Regions from separate parts of the Trichocoleus sp. ST-U1 genome, predicted to be linked through region 3. Evidence: predicted binding sites of a transcription regulator. Region 3 holds the regulator's gene; each other region holds the start of a gene.
What was found. The regulator NtcA, encoded in region 3, controls nitrogen genes in cyanobacteria. The targets are predictions, from matches to a motif close to TTTGTANNNNNNNNTACAAA.

Region 1: NDA06_RS04150 (DUF4278 domain-containing protein) is a predicted target of NtcA. The motif match lies at 1,412-1,431, and genes of this name have one in related genera.
Region 2: NDA06_RS22625 (ChaB family protein) is a predicted target of NtcA. The motif match lies at 6,023-6,042, and genes of this name have one in related genera.

What each region holds. Positions count from the first base shown of each region.
Region 1 is NZ_JAMPJZ010000006.1:52,963-63,502, forward strand. Features, by position in the region: gene NDA06_RS04140 (DUF1802 family protein) at 1-485, shown strand, start outside; gene NDA06_RS04145 (hypothetical protein) at 492-1,136, opposite strand; gene NDA06_RS04150 (DUF4278 domain-containing protein) at 1,570-1,995, shown strand; gene acnB (bifunctional aconitate hydratase 2/2-methylisocitrate dehydratase) at 2,444-5,053, shown strand; gene NDA06_RS04160 (Uma2 family endonuclease) at 5,120-5,767, shown strand; gene NDA06_RS04165 (phosphomannose isomerase type II C-terminal cupin domain) at 6,188-6,517, opposite strand; gene NDA06_RS04170 (nuclear transport factor 2 family protein) at 6,795-7,226, shown strand; gene NDA06_RS04175 (hypothetical protein) at 7,388-7,606, shown strand; gene NDA06_RS04180 (hypothetical protein) at 8,058-8,591, opposite strand; gene NDA06_RS04185 (Nif11-like leader peptide family natural product precursor) at 8,687-8,920, shown strand; gene NDA06_RS04190 (tetratricopeptide repeat protein) at 9,163-10,047, opposite strand; gene NDA06_RS04195 (efflux RND transporter periplasmic adaptor subunit) at 10,368-10,540, shown strand, end outside.
Region 2 is NZ_JAMPJZ010000091.1:6,555-17,094, forward strand. Features, by position in the region: gene NDA06_RS22590 (fatty acid desaturase) at 1-309, shown strand, start outside; gene NDA06_RS22595 (peroxiredoxin) at 544-1,098, shown strand; gene NDA06_RS22600 (WGxxGxxG family protein) at 1,347-1,667, opposite strand; gene NDA06_RS22605 (WGxxGxxG family protein) at 1,789-2,097, opposite strand; gene lpxD (UDP-3-O-(3-hydroxymyristoyl)glucosamine N-acyltransferase) at 2,268-3,317, opposite strand; gene NDA06_RS22615 (NAD(P)/FAD-dependent oxidoreductase) at 3,434-4,702, opposite strand; gene rd (rubredoxin) at 4,754-4,918, opposite strand; gene NDA06_RS22625 (ChaB family protein) at 5,134-5,925, opposite strand; gene NDA06_RS22630 (hypothetical protein) at 6,074-6,265, opposite strand; gene NDA06_RS22635 (SRPBCC family protein) at 6,684-7,271, shown strand; gene NDA06_RS22640 (pentapeptide repeat-containing protein) at 7,340-7,789, opposite strand; gene NDA06_RS22645 (ATP-binding protein) at 8,195-8,452, shown strand; gene NDA06_RS22650 (response regulator) at 8,608-10,540, shown strand, end outside.
Region 3 is NZ_JAMPJZ010000051.1:995-11,534, reverse strand. Features, by position in the region: gene NDA06_RS17535 (SirB1 family protein) at 1-119, shown strand, start outside; gene NDA06_RS17530 (SRPBCC family protein) at 131-589, opposite strand; gene NDA06_RS17525 (mechanosensitive ion channel) at 865-2,625, shown strand; gene NDA06_RS17520 (ankyrin repeat domain-containing protein) at 2,701-3,333, opposite strand; gene NDA06_RS17515 (GTP-binding protein) at 3,660-5,066, opposite strand; gene NDA06_RS17510 (DUF3146 family protein) at 5,342-5,605, shown strand; gene NDA06_RS17505 (pre-16S rRNA-processing nuclease YqgF) at 5,662-6,066, opposite strand; gene NDA06_RS17500 (DUF3084 domain-containing protein) at 6,141-7,742, opposite strand; gene ntcA (global nitrogen regulator NtcA) at 7,990-8,661, opposite strand; gene fabI (enoyl-ACP reductase FabI) at 9,041-9,817, shown strand; gene hisB (imidazoleglycerol-phosphate dehydratase HisB) at 9,971-10,540, shown strand, end outside.

The sequences.
Region 1 (10,540 bases), on a different contig from region 3:
TTCAAGTAGCTGTTAAGTTAATTATTGGTCCTGGTCAACCGACACCTAATCTTCAAAAATCAGCCGAAAAGTTTGCTTTTGGAATCAGCATCATTAATCCTATGACTTTACAAAAGCTAGTTCAATTACAAGCTAAATTTCCTGGCTCAGTCAACCCAATTGAGCTAAAACCGTATTTAGTGCCTGGACAAATTGACTATAGGATCGATGAATATATTCAAAAAGTTGAAAGTAGTATTCGTCTGCGATCGCATCTAGTCCAGCTTGTAAAAAATTACCTGCAAAACACAGGTTTAGATAATGCTGGTGTTGAAGCTTTACATGGCGCATATTTTGGCTCCCATCCTCCTCAGCCATTAAAAACTGAGGAAATGCACGATATTTTGATTGAGCTTTCCTCACCTTTAACGGGATACTTGGGGCGAATTAAGGGGAGTGATGGGAGCGATCGCTTCTATTTCCTCCGTGACTTGCCAGCCGCATAAGTCTTATCAGCCAGGACAATTGCAGGTATTAGTTGTATAGCATCTTTGGCGACTTCCTCTCTTCTTTCCGTTTCTGTCGTAACAGTCTCCATCGTCCCGACATTCTAATTTTTCCTCACAAATGGTATCGCGGGGAAAAACTCCGACATCTTTTACAGAAACTTCGGCTGTAAAATTGCCTTGTTCAATGATTCTTTCTCCTTCTTTAATTTCATACTCAAACTTATTTTCGCCTTCCAAAACTGCAAAAGTACGAGTTTGATGGCTATTTCCCAAACTCAAATCAACGCCTTGAGAATATTGCCCTTCACTGTAACCTCTGCTCGTGTAGGGATAAGGATTACTCTTCATGCCCTGAGTCACGTTTCGGATTGTCACTTTCCTTTTAGGTGCGGGTGGAGTTGATTTGGAAACAAACTGAGCTTTTCTGGTGCCCGGATTCATCACAGTTCCCGGACATTGCCCGACATATTCAACTCGCTTAAATTGAATTTCATTGACATCGAAATTATTGCCGTTACTTACCAGGAACTCCGCCCCGTTTGCATTCGCCCGATTCACAAAAACCACAACCAGCACGAAAGCCGCAATGATTAGAAAGGCAGTTCTTTTGATTACAATCTGTAACGCGGAAAAGCTTTTGAGTTTCATAATTTTTCTTGGCACTACTAAAACAGACTTCTTTATCCTTCCTAGGAGGTAGATAAGGTTTAATACTTCCGATAGAAGATTATCGAATATTTTTAGTGTCGTTGATTAACCATTGATTGTTTCCCGATTTGTACAGCGGCTTGTCGCTTCTCCCAGCAACTGAATCAGGTCAAGCAGTTAGCCTCAGCCGCCGAGGAAGTAAGTTGGACGACTTCCTGGCGATCGCTCAAAAAATTTTCTTAAAATCTCTTAAAAATTGACACTTTAAAAGGAAAAATGTAAAAATAGATACAGAAATAAATTAGCTAGTTCACCACTGACTGAGTATTCATAGCCGTCAGTGGCTCTGGGGAATAAAAGTAGAGCGCGATCGCGAAGCAGCGTGCCTTGCTTAGTAACAAATACTCAGGAAACTCAATCGGAGGCGAAACTTATGAAACTCTCTTATCGCGGCGTCAGCTACGAAAAAACTTCACCCACGCTGGAAGTAACCGAAAGCGAGATTGTGGGGAAGTATCGGGGACAGACTTACAACGTTGCATATCCCAGACATATTGCAGTTCCCGATGCAATTGTTAACTTGAACTACCGGGGAGTCCCCTACTTCATCGGCAAAACCGGCACGACTAGGGATGCTCTAGAGAGGCAAATCTCATGTGAAGGGATGGCATCTCTAGGCGATCGGAAATTGCCAACCGATACAAGTCGGCGAAAAGTGTTGGATAACGCCGCTAAAAGTCACTTAGCGAATATCCACCGCAGCTTGGAACATCGGATACAAGTCGCTAAAGCCAAAGGTGACGAAAATCTAATTCGCCTTCTAGAAGCAGAGTCGAAGCAACTGACATTGTGCCTCTAGGAGTTTCCAGAATATCTGGCTGTGCTTGCGGTTGAGTCAGCAGTAATTGCTGACTCAACCGTAAAGAGTGAAGGAGCGCACTCCTCCCCCTTTAGGTGTAAAATCTTATCTAAGCACGAAATCTTCAAAGCTGAAGACGACGGATTCCTGGTTTATAAAGCTACGTGGGCGATAGAGAGCGATCGCCCTTTTTTTATGGGAATGTATCCTGCCAGATCAACCGTTACGGGTAAGGGTAGTTGCAGCGAATCCTACAAATTTTATTCCATTTTTTCACAATAATTAATAAAGTTGATCTGCGACTTAAGCAGTAGCGCCATACCTTGTGTTGACTTCTAACTATCGAGGGCAAAAGCGTGTGAATCGCATCCTCCCGATTGAGAACACAAAAGCGATGTGATAAAAGCGCTACCGCCCCCAAATTTTGCTGAGATTAGGAGACTTGAAAATGCTTGAATCTTATCGTCAACACGTCGCTGAGAGGGCGGCACTCGGAATTCCACCACTGCCGTTGGATGCCCAGCAGACTTCTCAATTGTGCGACTTGTTGAAAAATCCTCCAGCGGGTGAAGAAGAGACGTTGTTGGAATTGCTGCGCGATCGCATTCCTCCAGGCGTCGATCCGGCTGCTTACGTGAAAGCTGGCTTTCTCACCGCTGTCGCCAAAGGCGAAACCATCAGCCCTTTAGTGACTCCTATCTATGCAGTAGAACTGCTGGGAACAATGGTAGGCGGCTACAACGTGCAATCGTTGATAGATTTACTCAAATCTGACGATGAATTGGCATCAGCCGCCGCAACAGCTTTAAGCAAAATCATGCTGGTTTATGATGCCTTCCACGATGTCTTGGAATTGTCCGAGACGAATTCCTATGCCAAGCAAGTCATTGACGCTTGGGCGGCGGCGGAGTGGTTTACCAGTCGCCCCACCTTGCCAGAAGCGATTACCGTCACCGTCTTCAAGGTACCGGGAGAGACGAACACCGACGATTTATCTCCCGCAACCCACGCCACAACCCGCCCGGATATTCCCTTGCACGCCTTGGCGATGCTGGAATCTAGGCAACCGGGAAGTTTGGAAACGATTGTCGAGTTGAAGAAAAAAGGGCATCCCGTAGCGTATGTAGGGGATGTCGTAGGAACGGGTTCCTCCCGGAAATCTGCGATTAACTCCGTTTTGTGGCACATCGGGCACGATATCCCCTTCGTACCGAACAAGCGGGCTGGGGGATATGTATTAGGGAGTGCGATCGCGCCGATTTTCTTCAACACCGCCGAAGATGCCGGTGCATTACCCATCCAGTGCGATGTCACCCAGATGGAAACCGGCATGGTAATCACCATTCATCCCTACAAAGGTGAAATTACCAACGAATCTGGCGAAGTGATATCCACCTTCAGCCTCAAACCCGATACCATCACCGACGAAGTACGCGCAGGCGGACGAATTCCCCTCCTGATTGGACGCACCCTCACCGATAAAACCAGAATTGCCCTCGGATTAGTAGAACCCAGCCCAATCTTCATCCGTCCTCGACCGCCCATCGATACCGGCAAGGGATTTACTCTAGCGCAGAAGATGGTCGGGAAAGCTTGCGGACTCAATGGTGTGCGTCCCGGCACTTCCTGCGAACCGCTGATGACAACGGTTGGTTCTCAGGATACCACTGGCCCTATGACCCGCGACGAGTTGAAAGAACTCGCCTGTCTCGGCTTCAGTGCAGATTTGGTGATGCAGAGTTTCTGCCACACCGCCGCTTATCCGAAGCCCGTTGACATCAAAACCCACCACGAACTGCCCGATTTCTTTGCCTCTCGCAGTGGCGTCGCCTTACGTCCTGGCGATGGCATTATCCATTCTTGGCTAAACCGGATGTTGCTACCCGATACCGTAGGAACGGGCGGCGACTCCCACACCCGCTTCCCCTTGGGAATTTCCTTCCCCGCAGGTTCCGGCTTAGTTGCCTTTGCAGCAGCTTTAGGGGTAATGCCTTTGGATATGCCAGAATCCGTCTTAGTGCGGTTCAAAGGCGAGTTGCAACCCGGTGTGACGCTGCGGGATATCGTGAACGCAATTCCCTACGTGGCAATTCAAAAAGGTTTGCTAACAGCAGAGAAGCAGAACAAGAAAAACATCTTTTCCGGGCGAATCATGGAAATTGAAGGCTTGCCAAATTTAAAAGTCGAGCAAGCTTTTGAACTTACCGATGCGAGTGCTGAACGTTCTTGTGCAGGCTGCACAATTAAGTTAAGTATCGAGACAGTTTCTGAATATCTGCGTTCCAACGTAGCGCTGATGAAAAATATGGTAGCGCGGGGTTATCAAGATGCCCGTACCATCATGCGCCGCGTGGCAAAAATGGAAGAATGGTTGGCAAATCCCGCATTAATGGAAGCCGATTCAGATGCAGAATATGCGGAAATTATCGAGATTGACTTGAACGAAATCAAGGAACCAATCGTCGCCGCACCCAATGACCCAGATAATGTTAAGTTGCTGTCCGAGGTTCAGAATGACCCCGTACAAGAAGTATTCGTCGGTTCTTGTATGACGAATATTGGTCATTATCGCGCCACTGCGAAAGTGTTGGAAGGCGAAGCAGCAGTTAAAACTCGCCTCTGGATTTGTCCCCCAACCCGAATGGATGAACACCAACTCAAGGAAGAAGGTGTTTATAGCGTATTTGATGCCGCAGGTGCGCGTACAGAAATGCCGGGATGTAGTCTCTGCATGGGAAATCAGGCGCGTGTGGATGACGGTACAACCGTATTTTCAACTTCCACTCGCAACTTCAATAATCGCATGGGCAAAGATGCGCGAGTGTATCTCGGTTCTGCTGAATTAGCAGCCGTTTGTGCGATGTTGGGTCGCATTCCCACAGTGCAAGAATACATGGAGATAGTGGCGAAGAAGATTCATCCTTTTGCAGGTGATTTGTATCGCTATCTCAACTTCGACCAAATCGCTAATTTTGAGGATGAAGGTCGCGTAATTTCCCTGGAAGATATGCCTAAGATTGAGGATATTTTGGGTATTCCCTCTGGTGCGTTGCGCTAGTCGATAATTAAAGTAGGGTGGGCATTCCCCACCTTACTTTCCTAATAGTGAAGATGAGGCTTAAAGATGCTGTTGGAATTAAAGCGATTTAATATCCCGCCTGGTCATAAAGTTTTTCTAGAAGATATAACCTGGAAAGAATTTGAAACCATTTTAGAAGAGTTAGGCGAACATCGGGCGTCAAGAGTAGCCTATGACAATGGAATATTAGAAATCATGACACCCTTGTCAGAGCATGAAACCAATAAACTGTTTATCAGCAACTTTATTGAAATTATTCTAGAAGAAATAGATATTGATTTTTATCCTCTTGGTTCTACTACTTTTAAAAACCGGGATATGCTGAAAGGGATAGAACCCGATAACTGTTTTTATATTCAAAATGAAGCAGCAGTACGAGGAAAAGAAAAATTAGACTTATCCATCGACCCACCTCCAGATTTAGCCTTAGAGATAGATATAACTTCTCGCACTCATCCGAGTATTTATGAAGCATTAGGAGTGCCTGAGCTTTGGCGATTTGAAAAAGGGAAGTTACAAATTAATATATTACGAGACGGTAAGTATATCGAGTCAGATTTTAGTCTGATTTTTCCTAATTTACCACTGGCTCATGTAATTCCCCAATATTTAAGTCAGGTAAAAGCTATTGGTAGGAATAAGACAATAAGAGCTTTTAGAACTTGGATACGAGAACAAATTACAGTATCGTAAAATTTCAGGTTTTACTTTAATTAAATACTTGACTTTTTCAAAAATTAAATTCCCAGAATTTCGTTAAAATGAATGCCCCAAATTTAATAGATTTTGGCTATCTTTACTAGGGCAGGACGGCAGGGCTAGATCAAATCAAGTTACGATTTGTGATAGACCTTTTGGTTTATAGGAGGGATTCCACTCTTGTCAAGCTGCAATTGCAAGGTTTATAGGAGGGATTCCACTCTTGTCAAGCTGCAATTGCAAGGGTAATGTTCATCCAGATTTTTCGTCAATTTTAAAGAACCTTCAAGAAGTATTTCTATATTTCTGTGTTTGTATAAAACCCCTAGCCCCTTCCCTTATAGAGAATAGGCTAGGGGTTCGCTCTTGTATTTGATTCAAGTGAGAACCACGATATCCTTTGATTTTGCGATGTTAGGTTTCCGCGTCGTCGAAACGGATGATGTCATCCTCTCCCAGATATTCTCCATTTTGGACTTCAATCATCACGAGAGGAATACACCCTGGATTTTCAACCCGGTGAGCTGTAGACATCGGCACGTAGGTTGACTGTTTTTGAATTAAGGTTGTCTCTTTACCATCACAAATCACTTTGGCGGTGCCAGATACAACGATCCAGTGTTCGCTTCGGTGATAGTGCATTTGGGTACTAATGTGATGACCTGGGTTGAGTTCAATGCGATTAATCCGGTAGCGTTGCCCTTCTTCTAAAACAGTGACTGTGCCCCAAGGTCGTATCCGCATTGTGTCACTATCTTCAGGTAAGGGCAGAATCGAAGCCTGCCCCTCATTTTGGTTGCTATTCATCCCTGCTTGTCTCCGAAGATTCGCATCTCAATTTTGCCGCATTTTTGAAAGTTCCTCTGTACTAATTATCGGTGGGACAATATATCGAGGGTGCTAGTAGCTGGTAGCGGCATCCGAAGCGTGCAAGCAGGCATCCTGCGGTTCCGATGAGATTTCTACGGCTTCTCTCCGCTTGTTTTTGCCACAATTGATTTAGTTGCAGCAGCTTACAAACATGGCACAAACACAACAAAGCACGATGGAAACTGCCCAGCGTGCATTTGGGCACTTCACTCAGGGGATGGGAACCGGCAAGTGGGAACCGTTTTTGGAAATGCTTGCGGATGACTTTAGCTTCTGGTTTCCAGTGGGGCAATATCAGGGGGAAAATGTCGGTAAAGCACGGGCAGCTGCTTTCTTTAAGTATGCGTCTGAAGCTTTCAACAATGAGCTGGTGGTGACGCCATCTAGCGTCACCAGTAACGAGACGACCGTTGTGTTCGAGATTCGCTCTCAAGGGCATCTGCGGGGGAAGCCTTATCAGAACCGAGGGGCGATCGCTTTCGATGTTCGTGGCGACAAGATTTGTCGTTACCGCGAGTATCTTTCGGTTGTGGTTCAGCCCAAAGTAGAATCGCACCCAGAACAGTCTCCGTCGCAGGGCTAGTTGTGTGATTTATATCACTCAGCAATTAGCTGCTCATCACCTTTACTTAAACCCGCGATCGCACGATTATCTAGGGTATCGTCACATTTTTTACAGTGGTTAATCACTTAGTAAACCGGGCAAAAGCGTGATATTAGAAGTATCGAGTTAATGTCCGTAAGATGCCTGTTCAAATCTGCCCTCTCGACTCTGCGATCGCTGAACTATTTGCTCAAGCTACCTACACTGGTAGCATTACCCTGGCTGACCGATATGGGCTGATGGCTGCACTGTTGGAAGATGCAATCAGCGAAGAAGACAAGCGAGCAATTGATCGGCTACTTTACGCTGTCCGCAAGAACCGGCTGAAAGTTGTAGATGAAATTTCTGCCCTAATCTAAATAGTGCCGCTGATTAAAAATTTCTATTACTTTATTGTTGAATCTTTTAGTATTTTGCTGCGCTTTGATTCTACAAATATACAACATTGAATATTTAGAGTAACCATTAAGTTTTACCAAAATTTTTTATGACCTAAAAATAAATATTATAAAAATAATAATTTGATATTTTTCCTATAAATCTCCTGCTAATTAAATCCATAGTAATCCTATTGGATTTGCGAGATGCTACCCTTCATATCCCCAGCTTCTCTAAGAAGTTGAGGTCTCATAATTCACGAATTATTTAGGACGGCTATAGCCGTTATCGTACTCTAGTTTGTGCTTTTCATCTACCAATCAAAATAATTACTAAGTATTATTAATATAAATTCCTGGCATTAAGATGTGAATACGCTGCCATAATTCATCTACTCACATACTTTTACCTTTCAAGAACTGCCGCTAAATTTTAATCACTTTGAGGTTTTAATTCCCAATTAAGAAGCCGGGGAATCTGCGACAAGTGTACGCCGTAATTAAAAATCCAAAGGACGATTTCCAGCACTAATAATCTCTGTATCCAGATTGTCCCACTCTCACAATTCAGAAGCGTCAATCCACTATATAATTGCCAAACGCGATAAGGAAGGTATAAGCAAGGAACCATCACGAACGTACAGGATTGAAACCGTCTCGTTGTCACGCTTTCGGATAAAATTTGTAACCCCAAAATGACAAAGTACGGCACCAGTACCTGAAATACGCTGGGATGATTCCACCATATGCCCCACAGAACCATTGCTACTAGGGGAAGCGCCACTCCCACTAGCAGTACAACAAATAACCACGCTCTAAACCAAGGCGGCAGTGGTTGAGGAATCGTGAAGGGAGGTGAATGTCTCCAAAGCCAACCCGCAAAGATAAGAAAAGACGTAACAATTACTAGGAAAAGGAGGTTTTCTAAAAGAATATTCAGGTTGGTAGATGCGGCTGTCTGTAACATAGGATTAAAAAAGAATTTCAGCAGTATAGCGCACGATTAAAATGGCTATAGTGCATGAACTAAAAAAGACACAGTAGAGTAGGGGGATTGTCAAAATGTCTAAAGAAAGTGCCTGTCAATTTCTGGAAGCTGCTACCTACGATCCAGGTTTACGCGAAAAATTCCAAGAAGTAGCTAGTCCAGAGGAATTCGTAAAAGTTGCTCGTGAATTAGGCTACGCCTTGACCACTGAAGAATTGAAGGATGTCGTCAAAGAACATAGTGAAGGTGTCATCTTGAGAAGGCAGACAGGCGTTTGGCCTTGGCTGCGGAGGGTTAACTGGATTTAGTGTATTGTCGCAGAGATGCTCCTAAGCGCGATCGCACTGTGGAAGTAAAACAGCGAAGCAATCGGGCATTCACAGTAAACAGCAAGCTGTTGACCCTCTCGATGCATTTGGCGTAGATCGTACACCCTATCTAGTGTCTGTGGGTTTGCCCTGAGCTTCTATGCCTTTACGTTTAAAACTACCCGCAAAAAAATAAAGGACGAAGGATAAAATCTTATCCTTCGTCCTTTATTCTTCATGCTTCACTCAGGGGCGTTTTGCGGTTGTCGAGGTTCGTTGTCATTTTGGGCAATTGTTTCCTGAATTCTGGGAGTTAACAGGAACTTTTTCGTTTCTGTGAGTAAGCGATCGCCCCAAAGATTTTCTTGGAGAAATTTTACGTCGGCGTAGCGACTGTCTAACCGAATCGCAGCCTCTCCCAAAGACAAACCCTGTTCGCGATCGCCCTTCGCATACAGCGCCACCGCCATCGCCAACCGGGGTTCTGCCGCCTCCTTATCGAGAGAGCTAGCGGAACGCCACTCACTAAGCGCCCCATCTATATCGCCCATTTCGTACTTAACTAGCCCAATATTATTAATTGCAGGCCAGAATTTCTTTTCCTTAGCAACCGCCTTTTGGTACTGAGCGATCGCATCTGGAAACCGTTTCAGTTTGTAATAGGCATTGCCTAAATCAAACAAAGCTTCCGGGACATCGGGTTTGATCTTTAACCCAGCTTGCAAAACACTAACAGCTTCCTGATACTTTTCCTGCTGAAAGTGCCCGCTTCCCAGAGCAAATAGAATCCCTGGTTCGTTGGGTTGAAGGGTTCTCGCCCGTTGCAAGGCATCAATGGCATTATTTACCTCCTGCGCTTGCAAAAACAAACTCCCCAGTAAAAACCAGGTTTGATAACTGGTGGGAGCCAGCTGAGTCGCCAATCGCGCTCTGGGCAATGCTAGATCGTATTGTTGGAATCGCGCTAGCTGAGCCGCATCTTGTGCTAGGTTCAAGCCCTGCTGCTCTAGCTCTTTTGACTCCATTTGTAGCGTATAGGGCACAAGCGCTTGCCCAGAGGCGGGGAGAGCAACGCTCCCTAAACCAAGGAAAACAAGAAGCGGGAATATCGAAAAACGTTTAGGCACGGTGCAGCCTCAAAGAAATAATGCGAAGAGAAGAAATGTTCAGCAACCTTACCAATAATTTAACTGACCGTAGCAGAAATCGAGAGCAAAGCCACACGTCAATTTGGGGATCGCTATAACGGATTGACGGGAAACACTAAACAAGGTTCGATCCGTCAGGAAGTTCAAACTCGCTAAAATAGGGAAACAATAAGCAACTTGCTGTAGATAAATGCAGTTGAGTGTGACTCCTTGGTGCTAAAGCTGAATCCCATCGTCATTAAAAATACCCTCATTGAGCAGTCTGTTCATTCGTACTACCGGACTTAAAAACTACGCGAATGCAACTTCCACTAATAAGCAAAGTCAAGAACCCTTCTCGGTGGGTCATTGGGCTGATAGCGTCTAGCATCTTGGTAGTTGGCTCTACCACTTATTTCATCATGGGTCGGGCAACGCCCAAACTAGACATCGAGAGCCTGACCGTACCTGTTAAATCGCAAACCTTGAAAGT
Region 2 (10,540 bases), on a different contig from region 3:
TGGTATCGTGGGAAAGACTGGTATTTTCTCAAGGGTGCCTTATCTACGATTGACCACGACTATGGGTTTATCAATAATATTCACCATAATATTGGCACCCATGTAGCTCATCACATATTCCTCAGCATTCCTCACTACCACCTGAAGACAGCAACTGAGGCGATTAAACCTATTTTGGGCAATTACTACCGAAAATCCGAGCGGTCAGTTTTCCAAGCCTTCCTACGCTCTAACCCTTCTTGCCATTTTGTAACGGATACAGGGGCGAAGGTCTACTACAAATCTAAAAAAGAACTCCAAAAAGACTAATACAGTCATTTCCTGAGTTCGCAGTAGAGGCGCAAAGTTTTGCGCCTCTACTTGATTAAAATTTTGATGGTTTGATTCCAAACACGCTTAACCCTTACCTCTCCGTTCAATGAACCCTTCTGGGCTAGCCTGACAGACTGCGACCCCCATTAACCAGGAATAGTCATATCAGATAAAAGTGGAGAGCGAATTAAAACTGTAAACTTATGTTAAGTTCAGTTTTCGCTTTTCATCATGAATTCCCGTCGCATCTTCCTCAATACTCTATTGGCAAGTTTTTTCGCCCTCATCACCTGGTTGAGCATTACACCATCAGCGGCTGCACTTGGCGGCAAGCTGCCCACGGTAAATCAATCGGCTCCAGAGTTTACCCTGCCAACGAATACCGGCGATGGCGAAGTCTCCCTCTCCGATTACCGGGGTCAATGGGTGGTTCTCTACTTTTATCCCCAAGACTTCACCTCTGGTTGCACTCTAGAAGCCCGCAGATTTCAGCAAGACTTGCCGAAATACCTGGATAAAAATACTCAAATTATTGGCGTCAGTGCTGATTCTGTTGATTCTCATGCCAAGTTCTGCGATTCCGAAAAGCTGAAGTTTCCACTGCTGGCTGATACAGATGGCAAGGTGAGCAAAGCTTACGGTTCTTGGATTGGATTTGTCTCGATGCGCCACACCTTCATTGTCGATGCACAGGGAGTGCTACGCGAGACATTTACAGGGATCAATCCTGCAATTCACAGTAGCGAGGTTTTGGTACGTCTAAATGAATTGCAGGCAGCATCCTAAAGCGGCTAATGACTCAGCAAAGCCGTGAAAATCAACATCGTTTGTGCAAGCTGATCATCGGTAATCGGCAATAAGTTCTTGTCAGTATTCCCGATAAGCTCATGCACATTCAAGAGGATTGCTATATTAGCAAAAAGCATAAATAACAAAATTCCTGATGGATATTCGTCTCCACCAGGAATTATTAAAGTTGTTTCTAAAACGTAGTTGTCAATGTTACGTAACTACGGCGAAACTTGTGTTGTACTTTACCGACGATAAGTAGAAGAAGTGGCTTCATTTGGGTCGCGGTAAGCTACACGGTCGTCGTGTTTACGACCAGCTAAACCAGCTAAACCAGCTAAACCCAGCAGTCCTAACCAACCCCAATTAGAATCGCGATCGCCTTCATAATCGGCGTTGTTTACGCCTTGACTCGGAGCAGTGGTGGTGGTGTCGGGAGCTGTATTGGTGGTACCGGGAGCTGAACTATCGGTCTGGGCGGAAGCAGGTAGGGTCATGGGAACCAAAGCGACGCTAGCTGCAAGAACACCAGCACTCACCAATTTGGACAAGTTTGAATTTTTCATGTTTAAATCTCCTGTTCTTATGTTTCCAATCGATGGATTTCCAACAGGACGACATCCAGCAAATTGGTTTTAAAAGTGACGGACAGACAATAAATGTCTATGAACAAGCTGTTAATCAGCTTTAGCGGCGATAAGTAGAGGAACCGACTTCGTTGGGATCGCGGTAAGCGGTCGTTTCGTGATTCTTACGACCTGCAAGACCTGCCAAACCAGCTAAGCCCAACAATCCTAACCAACCCCAATCAAAACCGCGATCGCCTTCAGTATTTGTATTTGTATTGTCTACGCCTTGGCTAGGAGCTGTATTGGTGGTACCGGGAGATGTAGTCGTATCAGTCTGGGCAGAAGCAGGTAGGGTCATGGGAACCAGAGCGACGCTAGCTGCAAGAACACCAGCACTCATTAGTTTAGACAAGTTTGAATTTTTCATGGGTGAATCTCCTCTTTTGTTACTCTTAATTTATACGAGTATCAAGAGAATCCAAATCCCTCTATAGCTGGAAACTCCTGCTTGTGTTTGTTATCACTCAAGAGATAGAAAAAGCCTTTTACAGGAGATGAATATATACGGCTTTAGCCGTATATACATTTCTGTAAATTTTATTTCTTGTCTCCTAGGTGTCGTTGTAGCTGCCTGAGAGTTTGATACATCTCCGGGAGACGATGGTAGATGGCTGCTGCTTTTAGGAATACTTTGTGGGGAATCGCTGGGACGCCAGTAACAATGGCACCAGGTTCAATATCATTGTGGATGCCTGCTTTGGCAGTAGCGATCGCGCCATCTCCAATATGCGCTTGATTCGCAATCCCTACCTGTCCGGCTAATAGCACGCGATTGCCGACAGTAACGCCGCCTGCCATCCCTACCTGTCCGGCTAAGGCGCAGTTGGAGCCTACCTTACAGCCGTGACCGATATGCACCAAGTTATCAATTTTGGTGTTGTGGGCGACGCGGGTTTCCCCCACAGCGGGGCGGTCAATGGTGCTATTGCAACCCACTTCGACGCCATCTTCCAGAACAGTGTAGCCAGACTGCTCCATTTTGAACCAGCCAGTCGGAGTGGGGACAAACCCAAAGCCTTCCGCACCGAGGACAGCACCGCTATGAATGACGCAATCTGCGCCGATGCGGGTGCGTTCGTGAATGGAACAATTAGCGTGTAATACCGTGCGATCGCCTATCTGCACGTCTGGGTAAATGACTACATTCGGGTGAATGATGACAGCATTTCCAATCTCTGTACCCGCCTCAAGGACTGCATGAGCGCCGATGTAAACATCTTGACCAATTTTGGCGTCGGGATGAATGACTGCTGTGGGATGGATTGCTGGCCCTGGACGGAAGGGTTTATAGAAAAGCGCGATCGCGGCGGCAAACATTAATCGCGGATCGGATACCGCAATCCAGGCAATTCGCCGCTCAGATGCTTGTGCTTGTAACTTTTCATCCGGCGGTAAAATTAAGGCACTGGCAAAGGTTTTTCCCACAAAAGCCGCAAATTTCGCGCCCTCTATGTAGCTGAGTGTGCCAATGGCAGCCTCATCGACGGGTGCTACTCCCGTAATTTCCGGGTTGCAATCTGTATTTGAGGTCAAACTATTGCAGGCGGCAGTAGTACCCAGTTTTTCGACAATTTCGTGAAATTTCATCGGCATATTCATGGACAACTGTAAATGAATTGGCAGCTATACAAGAGATTCATCAAGTATTCGCACCGCCAAGACACAATTAAAAATTAAATTTTTGGGTTTTTAATTTTTAATTTTTAATTTTTAATTTCTTCGTTGCCCATTGCCTGACCCGCTAAGTAAGCAGTCGTCCAGGCACTCTGAAAGTTAAAGCCACCCGTGACGCCGTCAATATCGAGGATTTCTCCGGCAAAGTAAAGTCCCGGACAGATGCGGCTTTCCATTGTCTTAAAGTTCACTTCCTTTAAGTTGACGCCGCCACAGGTAACGAATTCTTCCTTAAAGACACCCTTCCCCTGAATTTGGTACTTACCCTCGGAAAGTTCTTGAATTAGCTGATTGAGAACTTTATTAGATAATTCCGCCCAACGCTGTTCCCCACTAATCCCCACAGCAGCAATTAAACTCTGCCAGAGGCGTCGAGGTAAGGGCAGCGGACAACTGGTAGAAATGGCGCGTTGGGGCAATTGGGACTTGACCGCCAAAAGCATTTCCCGCAGCTTTTCCGGGTTGTACTGGGGTAGCCAATTAATTTGCAACGTTGTTCGATAATTGCAATCGTGCAGCATTCTAGCTGCCCAAGCCGACAGTTTCAAGGCAGCAGGGCCACTCAAACCCCAGTGGGTAATCAGTAATGGTCCGATTTGTTCTAACTGAGTTTTACCGACACCCAAACGCAGACGCGCACTTTCCACGCTGACTCCGGCTAAATCTTGCAACCGGGTGTCGGAAATCGTAAAGGTGAATAGAGAGGGAACGGGTGGTTCAATCGTGTGTCCTAAAGTTTTTGCCCAGCGGTAGCCTTGGGGATTGCTGCCGGTAGCGAGGAGAATGCGATCGCACTTGAAGATCTCTCCTGACTTCAACTGGATCTCAAAGCCGGTGTCGAGTGGTTGATTCAATGAAGTCACTTGCCGGAAAATCTTATCAACAGGTGTTCCCCTGCGAATCTGCACTCCAGATGCCCTTGCTGCCTCAAACAGACAATCCACAATAGTTTCGGAACTATCTGTAATTGGAAACATCCGTCCATCCGGTTCAGTTTTCAATTGGACGCCGCGATCGCTAAACCAAACGACTGTATCTTTAGCTTGGAAACGACTAAAAGCCCCCCGAAGTGCTTTCCCGCCTCTGGGGTAATATTGCACTAAACCAGCCGGGTCAAAGCAAGCATGAGTAACATTGCATCGCCCGCCGCCAGAAATCCGAACTTTAGATAAGGGTTGTCGTCCTGCTTCTAACAAAATTACTTGCGCCTGGGGATAAGTTTCGGCACAGGTAATTGCACCAAAAAACCCCGCTGCCCCACCGCCAATCACTACTACTTTTAAAGGTTGCACAATCAAGCTATTGCCGATTTTACGGAATATTTTCCGTACAGATGCGATATCATCTCCCTACCCGTCGTATGGTTCAAAATCCCCTTTTGTGGCTCCACACGTAGGACATACCCAGTCTTCCGGGATATCTTCAAATGCCGTACCCGGTTGGATACCGCTATCTGGGTCGCCTTGTTGTTGATCGTAGATGTAGTTGCAAACTGTACATATATACTTCTTCATTATCGCTCCTCAACATTTGCCTATACATAATACTAAAAGCCGACGTAATCGAAATTACATCGGCTTTTGCAGAACCCATTGTTCATCTTCGAGAAACTTAAGTTTTGAGCCAAGGACTATCGCTGAATCGCACTTGCCTTAAGCCGAATCAAAAGTTTTGAAACCCACGCCAGCAGGTTAATTCTCTTGTAGACGCATTTTCAACCGCCCAGTTGCTACAGCTTTGCTTTAGCCTTCGACCAAAAGCCGTGTTCATCTTGTTCAAATTGATCAGAAACAACATCCCAAGCATGATGGTCAGCTTTGGATTCATCGCCAGAGTCTTCTAGCGCTTTGTTGTAATTGGCGATAAATGTCCTTTGAGCATCCTCTGAGAGGTGAGAACGAACTTCCGGGGACAAATCGCTAGGACTTTCCAGTTTCCCAGCGCGTTTGCGGGGTAATGTGGTTTCGCTGGTATGCACTTCTTCGCCACCAGCACTTTCTAGCAGCAGCTGAATTTCACCGGATTGATTGGCAGAGACTTCTACAACTACCAGAAAATCTCCAGCTTCGACGCGAGTTTGATAAATGGCAGCTTTGTCTTCTGGCATTCCCAAAGCGACCAAAGCAGAAACTAAACCAGCGCCCGCTGCACCCGCTAAAGCACCACTCGCTGCACCCAGTAACGCCGCACCAATGGGTCCTGCCGCGACGACTGAACCTACAAAAGGAATGAACAGCACTCCCACACCAGTCAGCAAGCCAAGGGCTGAACCAAACAAGGAACCAAAGATGCCGCCGCTTCTCAGCCCGCCTAAAATCACATCTTTTTTGGTGATGAATCCAGCAATGCGAGTTTCGGAATGAAAGTTTTTGCCGATTACTGAAATATCGTCGCGGGAAATCCCCCGATCGAGCAAGCGGTGAATCACTTTCTCAATTTGTTCGCGTTCTTTGAAAACGGCTGAGATACTGCGTTCTACTGTGGAAACACTTGGCTGTGTAGTTGGGTTTGTCGCGGTCATTCACTTCTCCTGAAATTTGTTTTTTAATTTTTGTTAATTTCTCTTGGAGAATAGCGAACATAACAATTCCAGCGAATCGCCCCGAAGGTTGATATTAAATGTATTTAAAGATACTAAATGACTTAACAAACTTTGAAAAAGAAAGCAATTATCGGCGAGTGCGCTGAACGCCGTAAGTAATCCCACTCGCAATTGAAAGCAAAATTAATATCCAGATAACGCCGCCAGGGATGAACGTGAGAATTCCAAATCCTCGCAACAGATACACCGCAATTGTCAGCCCTACAACACTGGCAAAAATAGAAGAAATCAGGGTTTCAGGGTTAGGAGTTTGGCTCACAGACTCGACCAAATAAATGGTTAAAACAGAATATTGCCATCGGCTACGTCCGCCCAAGCTGCGAATGCCGCCGAGGATACCAGCAACCAAGGTAAAGAGAACTAACGCCCAGATGACGTAGTCAGGAAGCTGCTTCAGAACGCCCGATCCTTTCAGCACCCCGATAATCGCTGTAATCACTAAAGCAATGCCAGCGATACAACAAAATTGCGGTGCCTGGGTTGGGAGAGCAACTCACGTTCCTTGGCTCCTGACATGCTTGAGGAATTATGGTCATCATTGTTACATACTGAGTTGCTGAAACAGCGATGTAGGATCAAATTAGGAGATTAGCCAACATACCTTGCCTTCCACGTCCGAGACAACCTGTGTTAGCTTGACATCGAATTACTATTGATTGAGGAGTAGCTGAGTCAGTATGAGTATACTTTTTCCGTCGGACTCGATGGATGCCGCCTCAGACTTGTCGCTGAGCAAGAGATACTCAACGGCGCTTTTGCAAGGTGAGATTTTGATAGAAACGCAATTGCGTTCTACTTGGGGGGGTGCTGTTACTGCCCAAATGTATTTGCCAAACGAGCGATCGCTCGTTTGGCAACAAGTGACAGACTATCCCCGTTGGGTGCAATATTTCCCAGATGTTACTCACTCTGAGGTACTGCACTCCAACGTCTCCTCGCCTGTTGGCTTACCGGAAGGGACGAGTTCCAAGAGTGTTTACCAAGTTGCCACGAAAACTTTCCTGTTTCTCAGTCTTCAGGTTGAGGCTTATCTGAGTGTGTCTGAGATCGTGCAGCAGGAAATTCATTTTCGCTTGGAAAAAGGTACTTTTACCGATTTCTGTGCTGACTTAAGTTTGCAAGATTACGAGAATGGCACTTTGCTCACCTATACAGTAAAAGCAACGCCCAATATCCCGGTGCCGTCAATTTTCATCGAACAGGCAATGCAACTAGAATTGCCTGTGAATATGCGAACTATGCGCCAGGTGATGTGCGGCAGTTAAAAGAGGCGATCGCGTTTAGTTCTAAATGCACCTAAATTATCGGGGATAACGATACCAGGCAGAATCCTTCATCGGATATCTGTCTGGTATAAATTAGCACTGTTTAAGTCAGCCCCAAGCAAGTTGGCATTTTTCAGCTTGGCACCTGTCAAGTTTGCAAATCTCAAAGTCGCTTTTTGCAGGTCAGCACCTTCTAAGTTGGCATCCGTTAAGCGCGTAAATCTTAGGATGGCATTTTGTAAGTTAGCGTTTCTGAGCTGGGCGCGATCTAAGTCCGCTACGTATAAGTTAGCACCAGCCAGATTGGCTCCGGTTAGGTTGGCTTTCCTTAAGTTAGCCCGTTGCAGGTTCGCTTCTCTCAAGTCGGCACCGCTTAAATCAGCACCGGAAAGGTCGCACCCTACGCATTCTTTCGTTTCCAGCAATCGTTTGACGTGCCCCATATTTGCCGCTTGTACGGGCGTCGCCAGCGATAGCGGCACCGATAAAGCGGCGGCAACCAGTATTGTGAGTTTCATGACGTTTTTCGCCTCCTAAGCTTATTATCCAGCGAGGCGTTATCTCTGAGGAGAAAGAAAACCGCCACATTTGTCTATCCAATTGGGTTGGTTGAATCATTTAAAACTGTTTCTTATATGACGTTTGCAATAAACATTGAAAATTTAATAAATTTTTAATACTAAAAATACAAACAAAAGTTTCGGTTATCAAAAGCTAAAAAATTTATAAATTCGTTACGCTTCTTGACGATTTGGTGTAATTTTAAATAAGGAAAAATATCTTAAAATCTATACAAAGGTGGATTGCTTGCAGTCCAGATCAAGGGCAAAAAAAGGAACCCTTTAAAAATGCGGTTAGGAATTGGTAAATCCTCTTGATTAAAGGAAGTTTATAAACCCATCTTCAGACGCGAGGCGATCTAATTGCGGCAAGTTTTAATTAACTTACTTCGCAATGCAGTCAAGTTTACAGAAATTGGCGTTATAACTTTCAAAGTGGGCTACCAAACGGAGAGAACCCAGTTTCAGGTGGAAGATAGAGGAATTGGTATTGCACCGGATGCAAAAGGAACGGGATTAAAATTGGCAATTCGCTGTCAATTAGTTCAACTGATGAGTGGCGCATTCAAAGTCAAGAGTACCCTCCGCCTGCCAAGGAAATCGCAGACTTGCTCGATCTAGGCAAGGAAAGACGATTTTAGAGGCGTCGTAGAGCGATCGCTTACCTTGAGGGGTTGGATCGGCAGTTGATTCCGTATACTACCCATTTTGTCAATTCGGTAAGGTTTTAAAGAGAAACAAGTCTTATAGTTCATTACAGAATTTAAGAGGTATGAATGAGTGTTGATACGGTTGAAAAAGGAGTTATCTTAATCGTTGATGACACTCCTACCAATTTGGGAATGCTGTTCGATTTCCTGGCTCATTCCGGCTTCCAAGTTTTAGTGGCTGAAGATGGCGAAAGTGCAATTGAAAGCGCTGAATATGCTTCACCCGACCTAATTTTATTAGATGTACTCATGCCCGGAATAGATGGATTTGAAACTTGCCGCCGCCTAAAAGCGAATCAAGTAACTCAAGATATTCCCGTAATTTTTATGACCGCTCTGAGTGAGACAGTGGATAAGGTCAAAGGGTTGAATCTTGGGGCGGTAGATTATATTACTAAACCGCTCCAGCATGAAGAAGTTTTAGCCCGTGTCAGTATCCACCTGCGCCTGCGTTGCTTGACCAAAAAACTGATAGATCAAAATGTACGTTTAGAACAGGAGATATGCGAACGCAAACAAGCAGAAGCAGAACGAGAGCAAGCATTTATAGCGCTTCAGGAAAGCGAAGCTCGATTTAGATGCTTGGTGGAATCGAATATTATTGGGATTATTTTCGCAGATTTTCGGGGCAATATTACCGAAGCGAATGATGCCTTTCTACAGATGGTGGGATATGAGCGGGAGGAACTGCCAACGGGAGGTTTGCGTTGGGATGAAATTACTCCGCCCGAATATCGCCATTTAGACGAAGACGCGATCGCACAATTCCTCAGTTCTGGCAATTGTACTCCCTACGAGAAAGAATTTATTTCCAAAGATGGTCGTCGCGTTCCAGTGATGATTGGTGCAGCGCTGATGGAACCATCTCAACCAAACGTTGTCGGTTTTGTCCTTGACATCACCGAGCGCAAACAGGCAGATCGGAAAATCCAAGAACAAGCGGCTTTGCTTGATATTACAACCGATGCAATTCTCGTCCGAGACCTGAACAACCAAATCCTATTTTGGAACAAAGGGGCTGAACGTTTGTACGGATGGAAGACAGAAGAAGTTTTTGGTAAGAATGCTAATCAACTTTTATACAAGGAAATTTCACCACAACTCCAAAAAAATCAGAATATTCTTGCCCAAGAAAACGAGTGGCAGGGTGAATTGCATCAAGTCACAAAAGACGGGAAAAATATTATCGTTGCAAGTCGCTGGACTCTCGTTCGGGATGAAGAAGAACAACCCAAATTTATCTTAACTGTTAATACCGATATTACAGAGAGGAAACAACTCGAAGCCCAGTTTCTTCGGGCACAGCGCATGGAGAGTATCGGCACTCTGGCAAGCGGGATTGCCCACGATCTCAACAATGCCCTAGCACCTGTATTAATGTCTGTTCAAATCTTGGAACACAAACTTCAGGATGAGCAGAGCCGGCGAATCCTAAAAACACTAGAAACCAATACTCAACGAAGTGCCGATCTCGTTAAACAAGTGCTGTCATTTGTGCGAGGAGTCGAAGGGAAGCGAACCACCTTGCAAGTAAGGCACATTATTAAAGAAATTGAGCAGATTGTTAAACAGACATTTTCTAGAGCGATTGAAATCCGCACCGATATCCCGATGCTCGATCTTTGGACTATTTCTGGGGATGCAACTCAGCTGCACCAAGTATTGATGAATCTCTGTGTAAATGCTAGGGATTCGATGCCAAACGGGGGAACTTTAGAGCTTTGTGCCAGGAATTTGTGGGTTGAAGAACACTATGCCCGGATGAATCTTGATGCTAAGGTTGGCCCTTACGTTGTCATTACTGTATCCGATACAGGGATGGGAATCTCAAGGGAAATAATAGATAGAATCTTTGAGCCATTTTTCACCACAAAAGAGATAGGACAAGGTACTGGGTTAGGTCTTTCAACGGTGATGGGTATCGTTAAAAGTCACGGTGGATTTGTGCAGGTACTTAGCGAAGTGGGGCAAGGAACGCAGTTTTATATTTACTTACCCG
Region 3 (10,540 bases):
TGGGACGCTGGTCAGAAGCATCCCAAGATTTAAACATTTATCTAGCGATACTTCCCAATGCGGAGGATGCTGGCGTGATTCGCCAATTACTGACACAAATCGAACAAGATATCTATTAGTTATTCGCTACTTATTCGCGATCCATCTCTTCTGCGATTCGTTTGAGACGTCGCAATTGAGCTTGCATATCGGCTTTCGTCAAGGCAGCGGCGAAGGTATTAAAACCCCAACGCACGAAAGGACTGGGAATTTCAAACTCAAAGCGATTCAGCAGGCGTGTGCCCTTTCCCGTTGCCTCTGGCTGACATTCCCAGCGATCGCGTCCTTTGAAAAATCCTTCAAATCCCCAGACAATTAGCCCTGGTTCTCGCTCCACAACCACCGTTTCGAGCGTGGGTTGCAATAAGGGAATTTGAATAATAAACCGACTTTGACTCCCCACATCTGTTCGCCACTCTCCGACTGGTTCGCACCGCAACGCCGGATTCAGCCATCGATGCATTAAGACACGATCGGTAATGCAGCGCTCAACCACCGTTGCACTAGCATTGATTTGGATAGATTGCTCGAAAACTTCAGTAGGAGACATACTATACAGCTTACTGGAAGCGAACGCTACAGAAACGCAAATCGGGAAGCACCGCTAAAAGTCGGATATTTGCGATTTTTTCGCCTTATTTATCTATAAAGATAGATTAAAAACTGAGAACGTTGGTCTATATCTATCTCATCCTGTTTTAGTCAGTTTTTTATTTTCCAATCAGCAGCTAGAGAATTGATCGGCGTGTAGGATAAGTCTTGGCGATTCCTGCTTAGCAGCGTAACTTTTGTATATTTGCCCATCCGACGTTAACTCAGAACACCATGAATGGAACTTGGCAAGGAATTACACTCACTCTCTTTCGAGAGGTGCCACTCAGGTTGAACGGGTTGTTAGCGCAGAGTACACCCGTACCGGCGGCTGAAACCGCTCCCGCAACCAATAATTTTTCGGTTGACAGTATTATCTCAGGGCTGGGTCTCAACCTAGGCAATTCGCTAGTGGATCTGATTAAGGCGATCCTAGCGTTAGTCGTTGGCTTGATCGTGGCTTCACTGGCGGCGGCGGCGGTGCGAGGACTGCTGAATCGCACAAACATCGATAATCGTTTAGCAGCTTGGATTACGGGTCGCCAAGGGGCTGAAGAAGGGCCACCTGTGGAGAAATGGATCTCCAGCGTGGTGTTCTGGCTGATTATGCTCTTTGCCATCGTTGCTAGTTTACAGACGTTAAAACTAACAGCGGTTGCTGGCCCTCTTAACACTCTGTTAGAGCAAGTTACTCAGTTCATCCCCAAACTGGTCAGTGCAGCGATTCTGTTAGGAATTGCCTGGGTACTGGCAACCTTGACAAAGCTAGTGGTAACGCGGGGACTGCGGGCGCTGCGGTTAGACGAACGTTTGGGCGAACAAACGGGAGGTACGGCACCGGGGGATACGACGCCAGGGGGTACGACGCCAAGGACAAACCAGTATTCTCTGAGCGATACCTTAGGCAACGCTCTGTACTGGTTCATCTTTTTGCTATTTTTACCGCTGATCTTAGATGCCCTACAGCTACAGCAGGCACTGGGTCCGGTTAATAACCTGCTAAATCAAATTTTGGCAGCAGTACCGAATATTTTGACGGCTATCGTCATCGGTGCAGCAGGTTGGTTGCTGGCGCAGGTGGTGCGGCGGATTGTTACGAATCTGCTGACAGCAACCGGAACGGATCGGTTGGGTGCGAGATTTGGAATTTCACGGGCAACCGGCGGACAAACGCTTTCTTGGCTGATCGGGACAATTGTTTTTGTTCTGATTTTAATCCCCACCGCGATCGCTGCTCTCAATGCTTTGGGAATTGCGGCAATTTCGGTTCCAGCGATCGCCATGTTGACCCAGATTCTCAACGCGATTCCGCTAATCTTTACAGCGGCGTTGATTCTCGGCATCGCTTATGTAGTTGGACACTTTGTTTCAGAGTTAGTCACCAACATCCTCACCAGCATCGGATTCAACAATATTTTCTACTGGCTGGGACTCCAATCTAAGCCTTACACCCGCGCCACGCCAATTCTACCTCCGGCTCCAGAGGCACAGATACCGCCTACCGGACAAGAAACTATCCTTCAGGAACCGACGCCTCCCACCCGCACCCCGTCAGAACTCGCCGGGATTGTGGTATTGGTTGGCATTATGCTGTTTGCGACAGTAGCAGCAACCAATATTCTGCAAATTCCGGCGCTGACTCTGTTGGTCAGCGGCATTGTGGTGATATTAGGTCGCATTCTCGCCGGTTTGGTGGTGTTTGCGATTGGTCTGTATCTCGCGAACCTCGCCTTTAACTTGATTACCAGTTCCGGTACTCGCCAAGCGCGGATACTCGGACAAACTGCTCGGATTGCGATTATCGCCCTGGTTTCAGCAATGGCGCTGCAACAGATGGGAATTGCTAGCGATATCGTTAACTTAGCTTTTGGATTGCTATTGGGAGCGATCGCTGTCGCGATCGCCTTGGCTTTCGGGTTGGGTAGCCGCGATGTTGCAGCTGGGCAAGTCCGCGAATGGCTGGCATCCTTTAAAGAAGATAAAACGCCTCGCTAATCACAAATTTTCTTGGTCAGTTAAACGTAGGGTGGGCATCCGTGTCCACCCTTTTCAAATGTTCCTCACGCACCATCATTCCTTAGTACCTGCTTGCTTGAGCAACTCAAGTATTTTGGTGTGTCCTTTATACTTGGCAATATCTAAGGGTGAGTTTCCATTCTTGTCTTGTTCTGTTACATTAGCCCCTTGGTTAATTAAGCTTTTAACCTCATCAATATTGTTTCTAGCTATAGCCAATAAGAGTTTGTCATTTTCATTCTGACTTTGTCCTAAAGACTCTTCCCAGTCTGCCCAAGACTGTTCTAGTTCATGCTTTTCCTCTAGTTCTAATTCTTTTTCAATATCTTTAAGGGTAATAATAAGGCGATTCAGTATAGCTTTTTGCTCTCGATTTAGGAAAATCTCATTGATTTTTTCAATTCGGCTGCAAAATAAGTCTGAAAAACCTCTCTCTTGCAAAACACTTCTGGCTAGCCTGGGGAGAAAGTAACACAAAGCTTCATCCGAAATGAGCGAGTAATCACAGATCATCATTGAGCATTGCTCGTCGCTCATTTCATCTTTTAAAACTTCACCAAAATCTCGCTGAATCGCTAAATATTCACCCTCAATAACTCCCTTTTTTGGAAGAATAGGGATGATCAAAGGCTTTTTGAAGGCTGAGAAAGCTTGGTTAATATCATCTAATAAAGACTTATCTTCCATTCTTTTTGCTATAGAGGTTGGAAAAAAGAGAGTTTACAATTTATTTATAATATCTATATTTTGATTTGCTTTTTAGTACCTTTTCTGGAACTCGCGCAGAGGACATTGTCCTCCGCGCTCCAACTACAACGTCTAGTCAGACAAATACAATTACTATATTATGACTTTAACATGCACAAAACAAGCATTTTATTATAAGTATATTCGAGCTAAATAAAATACATCGATCAGTTGCACTGATCGATGTATTTATAAATCGAATTAGATGAATTTCAAGTAATAAAAAACAAGCGATCGCTTGTTTTTAAAAAGAGCGATCGCTTGTTTTAATTCACTAACTTTGCACTCAACTCATTCTTAATCCGATTCAAAATTGAGGCTTCATCCAGTGAAGTCAGAATGCGACTTACCACGGCTTTTGGGCCATCGGGACCCCAGGAAGCGCCGTTCGCCAAGTAAGTCTTAGTGACTTGTCCAATCCCGTAAGAAGAAACCCCTGAAACACCTGCCTGAGTCACGGCAACTGATAGATAGGGACCTAAAGACACCCCACCCGTTGCGGGTGCGGAGAGTCCTAAGAGACTTTTCAGGGAACTCAGTCCCAAAGTTGCCAAAAGTTCGCTAGCACTAATTCCGCCCATACTGATGGCAATTTTTTGTAGCAGTCCCACCGCTCCCGGCTGGGTCATGGGGATGCCGTAGAGTTTAGATAAGGTGAGAATCATTGCCACGTCGATGACGGCACCGCTGAGGAGATCGACAACCGTGACCGGGTTGAGGGCGATCGCAACTGCCTTCGTCATCACCCCTTTCCAGATGATCTGATTCGCACTTTCATCGCGAATCTGCATCTTCCTAGCAATCATCTGTTCGTTCACATCATCGGCATACAGCATGGTGTTGAGCGCTACCAAAGCCTTGCCTTCTCGGTGCAAAATTTCCAGAATTTTCAGCTTCAAATCCAGAACTTGGGGCGTTCCCGGTCGTCGCTGCACTGCCCTCGTTCCGTCAGGACGGCGAACCGCCTGCGCCACCAGGGGAGAGGCGGCGACCATCACAATTTCATCTGGTGAGAGCAATTCCCGCACCCGTTCATCCCGGATTTTGCGGTAAATCGCCATCCGGTCGGCATCCGGATACTGGTCAATTTTGTTAAATACCAGCAACATCGGTTTACCGACTTCCCGCAATTGCGATAGCGCCTCGTATTCCACCTTGTTCATGTCGCCCGAAATGACAAACAGCAGCAAGTCTGCTTGTCTGGCAACTTGTCTGGCTAAGGTTTCGCGGGTTTCTCCGTCTACTTCGTCAATTCCAGGGGTGTCAATTAGCTCGATTTGGGAATTGCCCGCACTCGGCAGCGTGACTCGTAGGATATCGCTGACGCTTCCCGCCTCATTCTCCTGAGTCAGTTGCCAGCTGGCACCTTGATGGGTGCGGGTGACGCCATGAAGTGGTCCCGTTTCAAACACGTTCTGACCTAATAAGGCGTTTAGTACTGAAGATTTACCCCGTCCCACCATCCCAAAGGCGGCAATCTGGACGACTGAGCGATCTAGCTTCTCCAGCATCGTTGCCAAATCATTAATCTCGGATTCCAGTCCCGTCCGCTCTTGAGGAGTGAGATCCAGGTTATCTACCAAGTCTCGCAGAGCATTTTGCGCCTTTTTGTAATTCAGTTCTGCTTGGATGTCATCAAAGCTCAAAATGGCGTTATCTAGTTCCCGATCCAAATCTGTCGCGTCCGGGGTTTGTGAAGGGAACTGGCTGGCATTTGGGGTTCGGTCAGACGATAAACGACTCAAAATTGCACCTTTTTTGCTCAGATGTTACTCTTCTTTCATCCTAGTCAATACCGATCTAGTCTGGCACTTTCCATATCCAGAGGGATATTTTTACTCGGTTCGTGCCAGCTCAGTATCAGCTGTGAGAATGATGTTATCTCGAAGGCGATCGCAATAAGTTTAGTATTGTTGCTGAATGAAGGTATTTGATCGGCACAGCGATTGTGAGTTCTAAGCGTTTACCTCAAACTACTGCCCACGTCCGAATTACCCATCTTTCCTGGCAACGGGGCTTTCTAGCAGGGGAAGTCACGGCGGCAGAATATGAATGGCAGTTCCAGTGGTGTTTCCGACAGGGTCAATTGTCGGTGACACCTTCTTTGGGACGCGCTTTAATTCAGGAACCTCTGGGTCGATTTTTAGAACAGAAAGATTACCAGCTAGAGCCTGGAGGGGACTATGCGTTTACGATCCGGGCGGAACTTTAAAAGTTTTGAGTTTTGAGTTCAGTTTAAATTAAGAAAGTTAAGAATGACAGAGTTTCCTAGTTCCTCGTCTCTCGTTGCTTCATGTATCTTTCGATGAGGAGGATGGCAACAATGTCATCGATTGGTCGGGGTAGACTCCGCATCCCTTGGGGAATCAGGCGTCCTAAACCTTGGGGAGGGTACATTTGCCAATAGCGATCGCGTGCTTCCAATGTACTGTAGCGCTCATCTACCAGGACAATTGGCACCGACGTTGGAAATTGCTGAAGTTTCTTTTTCCAACTTTTGGAAGTGGTTTGATCGCCCATCACTAGAGTATCAATCGGAAATTTTTCACACAACTCAAGGAGCGTTGCGATCGCTGCTTCTGCTGGTACAACCTGGTGGTAATGCAGAGAATTGTCTTTCCCCACTACGGCTAAACCACACTTATCGCGCCCTGGATCGAACCCTAAAATCATCTGAATTGGCTAATCGCTAATTTACAAATGGTTAATTGCCATTAGTCATCATCTCATCACTAATGACTAATAAATTACATCCTGACCACAACTTCTCCGTCTTCAACCGCCTCCAAATTTAATTTCATGGGTCCGGCAATATAGGCGTCCTCAGCCACGACCGCTTTCAGAGAAATCGGCTTATTGTGCTTTTTCAACTGCTCGATAAACCGAATCAAGCTAACAATTCGATTATCGCCAACCTGAACTGTATCGCCCAAAATCCCCGCGCGAGTAGCTCGGAACTGGGATGCTCCAAGCAGCAGGTCAATCCGCTGCCGAATTTGTTGGTCGGTCATGTTTGAAGGATCGGCAGATGTCGTTGCTACGACTTCACCAGTGCGGAATACAACTTGATTGGGTGCGGCGTCTGCAAAGACTTGTACCTGCTTTTCTCCCTGGACATAGTTACCAGCCGAAAAAACTCGGACTACATAGTTTCGACCATCCTGAATCTGGTTGATCAGTTGCTCGACCTGTGCCTCTGTAATTTGCACGACCCGTTCGTTCGCCACCTTGTTGAGACCGGGTTGGGTCGCTTTAATCGCTGTCCGATTCGCTTCCCGTAACAGCTGCTCAATGACCTGTCGGGCTGCGGCTGGCTCGACAATACGAAAAACGCCCGCCGCCAGAACCTGACCGCGCAGCAGTGCCAGACTACCCTGACGCAAAGTTTGATAAGACTGGTAATACTGTTCTAAGGTTGCCACTTCCTGCTCTAGGGAAGCTTGTTGTTTTTCGAGTTCTTTAAGGCGATTTTCTCGCTGGGCAATCACCTCATCTCGTTGAGAAATTTTGTTGTCAAGTAGAGATAAGGCTTTGTCTCGCTGGGCAATTTGCTCGTCGCGATCGCTCAGGCTCTTCCGAAAGGCAGCAAGTTTCTCATCAAGTTCGACAAGGGCTTGATCCCGCTTGAGAATTTGCTCATCGCGTTGGCTAATTGCTCGGTCTTGCTGGGCAATTTTTTGGTCGCGCTGAGTCACTTTCGCTTTGAATTCAGTAATTTCAGCTCTGACTTGATTTCGCTGCTGGAGGAGTTCTTGGCGTTCTGCTTGAAGTTGTTGGATTTCGGAACGTAGCGTCTTGGCTTGCCCTGAGACAGATGTAAGCTGTTTTTGGGTTTGCTGAAAGCTGCTGGCAACCCGGGTCAGTTCGCTTTGAGTCTGATTTAGTTGCGCCTCCGTCTGGCCTTGTTTAGCCAGCGCAGCTGCCAAAGATCGATTAATCGCATCTAAGCGCTGCTGAGCGACAGATTGCTGGGTGCGAGCTTGAGCGAGTTCCTTCTCTACTTGCTCTTTTTGGGCGGCGGTTTTAGCAAGTTCGCTTTCGGTTTTCCGTTTCTGCTCGTTCGCTTTAGCAATATCCTTACTTGCTGTCTTGAGTTTTTTCTGCACTTCTTGGAGTCTAAAAACTCCAATCCGCAATTGTTCGCTGGTCGCGAAGATGATTGTTAGTGTTGAGGCAGAAATCGTTAGCCCTGTCAGAATCGTTACCAAAACAGCTGTTTTGCGGGGACGCAGATTGAACAACGACAGGCGTGCTTTTCCCACGCGCGTGCCAATGCGATCGCCTACCGTTGCGATGACGCTTCCCAACACTAAAATAGACAAAATCAGGAAGAGCGCACTGTCGGTCATTGTCTGCTACAGTCATTCCAGTTACAGCCTATCGCATCGCAGGCTAGAGAAAGGGTTAACAGGAATTAAAGATCGAAGGTGAAATCGGAAAGGTTAAAGGTTGGAAGGTTGAAAACTATCCGCTTAAAACCTGACACCTTTTAACTCAACTCCCGACTAAATGTTAAAACTGGATAACCTGCTCGCGCTACCATGCCGTTTTAACCAACAACCTAACCTACAACCTGACGAGAGCCTCTAGCTGTTTTCAAGTAAACTGCTGACTCAGTGTAACTGGGTTGTGTACCGTAATTTTTTTCTTGTGGATAGAAATCATTTTTTCCTCCCGCAAATCTCCCAGTAAGCGGGTGACAGTTACCCTGGTGGAGCCGATTGCTTCTGCGATCGCTTGATGAGAAAGCTTCAGATCGATCGTAATTCCATTGGCGGTAGGAACGCCAAAATCACGGCACAGAATCAATAGAAAACTCACCAAGCGCGATCCCATATCTCGGTGAGCTAATGTCTCAATCATCATTTCTGTTTGCAAAATGCGCGAAGAAAGCCCTCGCAGCATCAACATCGATAGCTCCGGATTATCCTTGAGCGATTGCTCTACCTGATCGATCGGTGCCGAAAGCAGCTCCACTGGCGTAAATGCTACAGCGTGATAAAACCGATCCGAACGATGCCCTGTAATTAAGGACAGTACTCCAAAAACGCTGTTTTCTCGCAGCAGCGCCACGGTAATTTCTTCCCCAGCTTCATACACGCGAGACAGCTTTACTGCACCTTTGAGCAAAAAGTATACCCGTTCAGCCGGGTCTCCTGGGAAAAAGATCGTCTTGCCCCGCTCAAAAGTTTCCACCACGGGTGGAAACGCCCCACCTCCCAGTTGACGGAACACAGCTGCTAGCGGTCTATCTTGCGTCACTGCCACTTCCTTTTTCCTAAATGCTGCCCTACAGACTTCTGCAACTTTCTGTCGGAGGAACTTTAACCATAGCAAAACAACTATGAGAGTTTTCTGACATTAGACACAGATAAACTGACTTCCAAGCGGTTTTTGTGCTATTTGATACAAAATTTTAAAGTAGTTTCCCCGGCTACCTTCTTTAGTTCTCTCCCTGCTCAAGGCAAGTAAGATTATGACGGAAAATGTTGATATCTTGACAGTATCTGCGCTATCGGGTGGGATGCATGGTGAGTAAGGAGGCACGCTCCTTACCCGTACTAGACAGCCTTGCTCCGGGCGATCGCGATCTTGAATACTCCCCTAAATCGGATATCCTCTAATATTGCCTTCAAAATCGACATTTATGCTAGATTTAACCGGAAAAAACGCCCTTGTCACCGGCATTGCCAACAATCGATCGATCGCCTGGGGGATTGCTCAGCAACTGCACCAAGCGGGTGCGAATCTAGGAGTGACTTACCTGCCAGACGACCGAGGCCGCTTTGAAAAAAAAGTGGCAGAGTTGGTAGAACCCCTCAACCCCAGCTTATTTTTACCCTGCGATGTCCAGAATGAGACCCAAATTCAGTCTACATTTGACGCCATCCGCGATAAGTGGGGCAAGCTAGACATCCTGATCCATTGTCTTGCTTTTGCGAACAAGGAAGATTTATCAGGTGATTTTAGCAACACTACCCGCGCTGGCTTCACCCAAGCTCTAGAAATTAGTACCTATTCTCTGGTGCAACTTGCTGGGTCAGCAAAACCACTGATGACAGAAGGTGGCAGCATTGTCACGCTGACTTATCTAGGCGGCGTTAAGGTGATCCCCAACTACAACGTCATGGGAATTGCCAAGTCTGGATTGGAAATGAGTGTCCGTTACCTGGCATCTGAATTAGGTCCACAGAATATTCGCGTGAATGCAATTTCGGCAGGTCCCATCCGCACTTTGGCATCGTCGGCGGTAGGTGGCATCCTGGATATGATCCATCACGTTGAGGAAGTAGCACCCCTGCGACGCACTGTAACTCAGAAAGAAGTGGGAAATGCGGCTGCTTTCTTGTGTAGCGATTTGGCAAGTGGCATTACAGGTCAGGTGCTGTATGTCGATGCGGGATACGAGATTATGGGGATGTAAAAAGAATCAAACATTAAAAATTAAAAATTAAAAAGCAAAGATTCTGCTAATTTTTAATTTTTAATTTTGCATTTTTAAGGCTTTCGCGTCTCCCAGATGCTCAGTAACGTAGGATAATAAACTTAACTTTATTTTCTTGAGTGAGCATCTGCGATGCAGGCACGCGATCGCCAATTTACACCTTCTCCAAGCATTGAACAGCTTTTGTCTCCTCGCATGGCAAGGGTTCCCCGCAAGACGGGCGAAACGGATGTCATCGTCACCGTCAAATTAGACGGGAATGGCACTTGCAATGCCAAAACCGGCATTCCGTTTTTAGACCATATGCTGCATCAAATCGCCTCTCACAGCCTGATTGATTTGGATGTAGCCGCGACGGGAGACTTGGAAATTGATGACCACCATACCAATGAAGATGTGGGAATTACCCTAGGAATGGCGTTGCATCAAGCACTGGGCGATCGCAAAGGAATTGTCCGATTTGGGAATTTCCTCGCCCCTCTCGATGAAGCGTTGGTTCAGGTAGCGTTAGATTTTTCCGGACGTCCTCATCTGAGTTATGGCTTAGAGATTCCCACTCAGCGAGTCGGGACTTATGACACCCAGCTGGTGCGGGAATTTTTTGTGGCGTTGGTCAATCACAGCCAGATGACGCTGCACATTCGCCAACTAGATGGAATTAATTCGCACCACATTATTGAAGCGACGTTCAAAGCGTTTGCG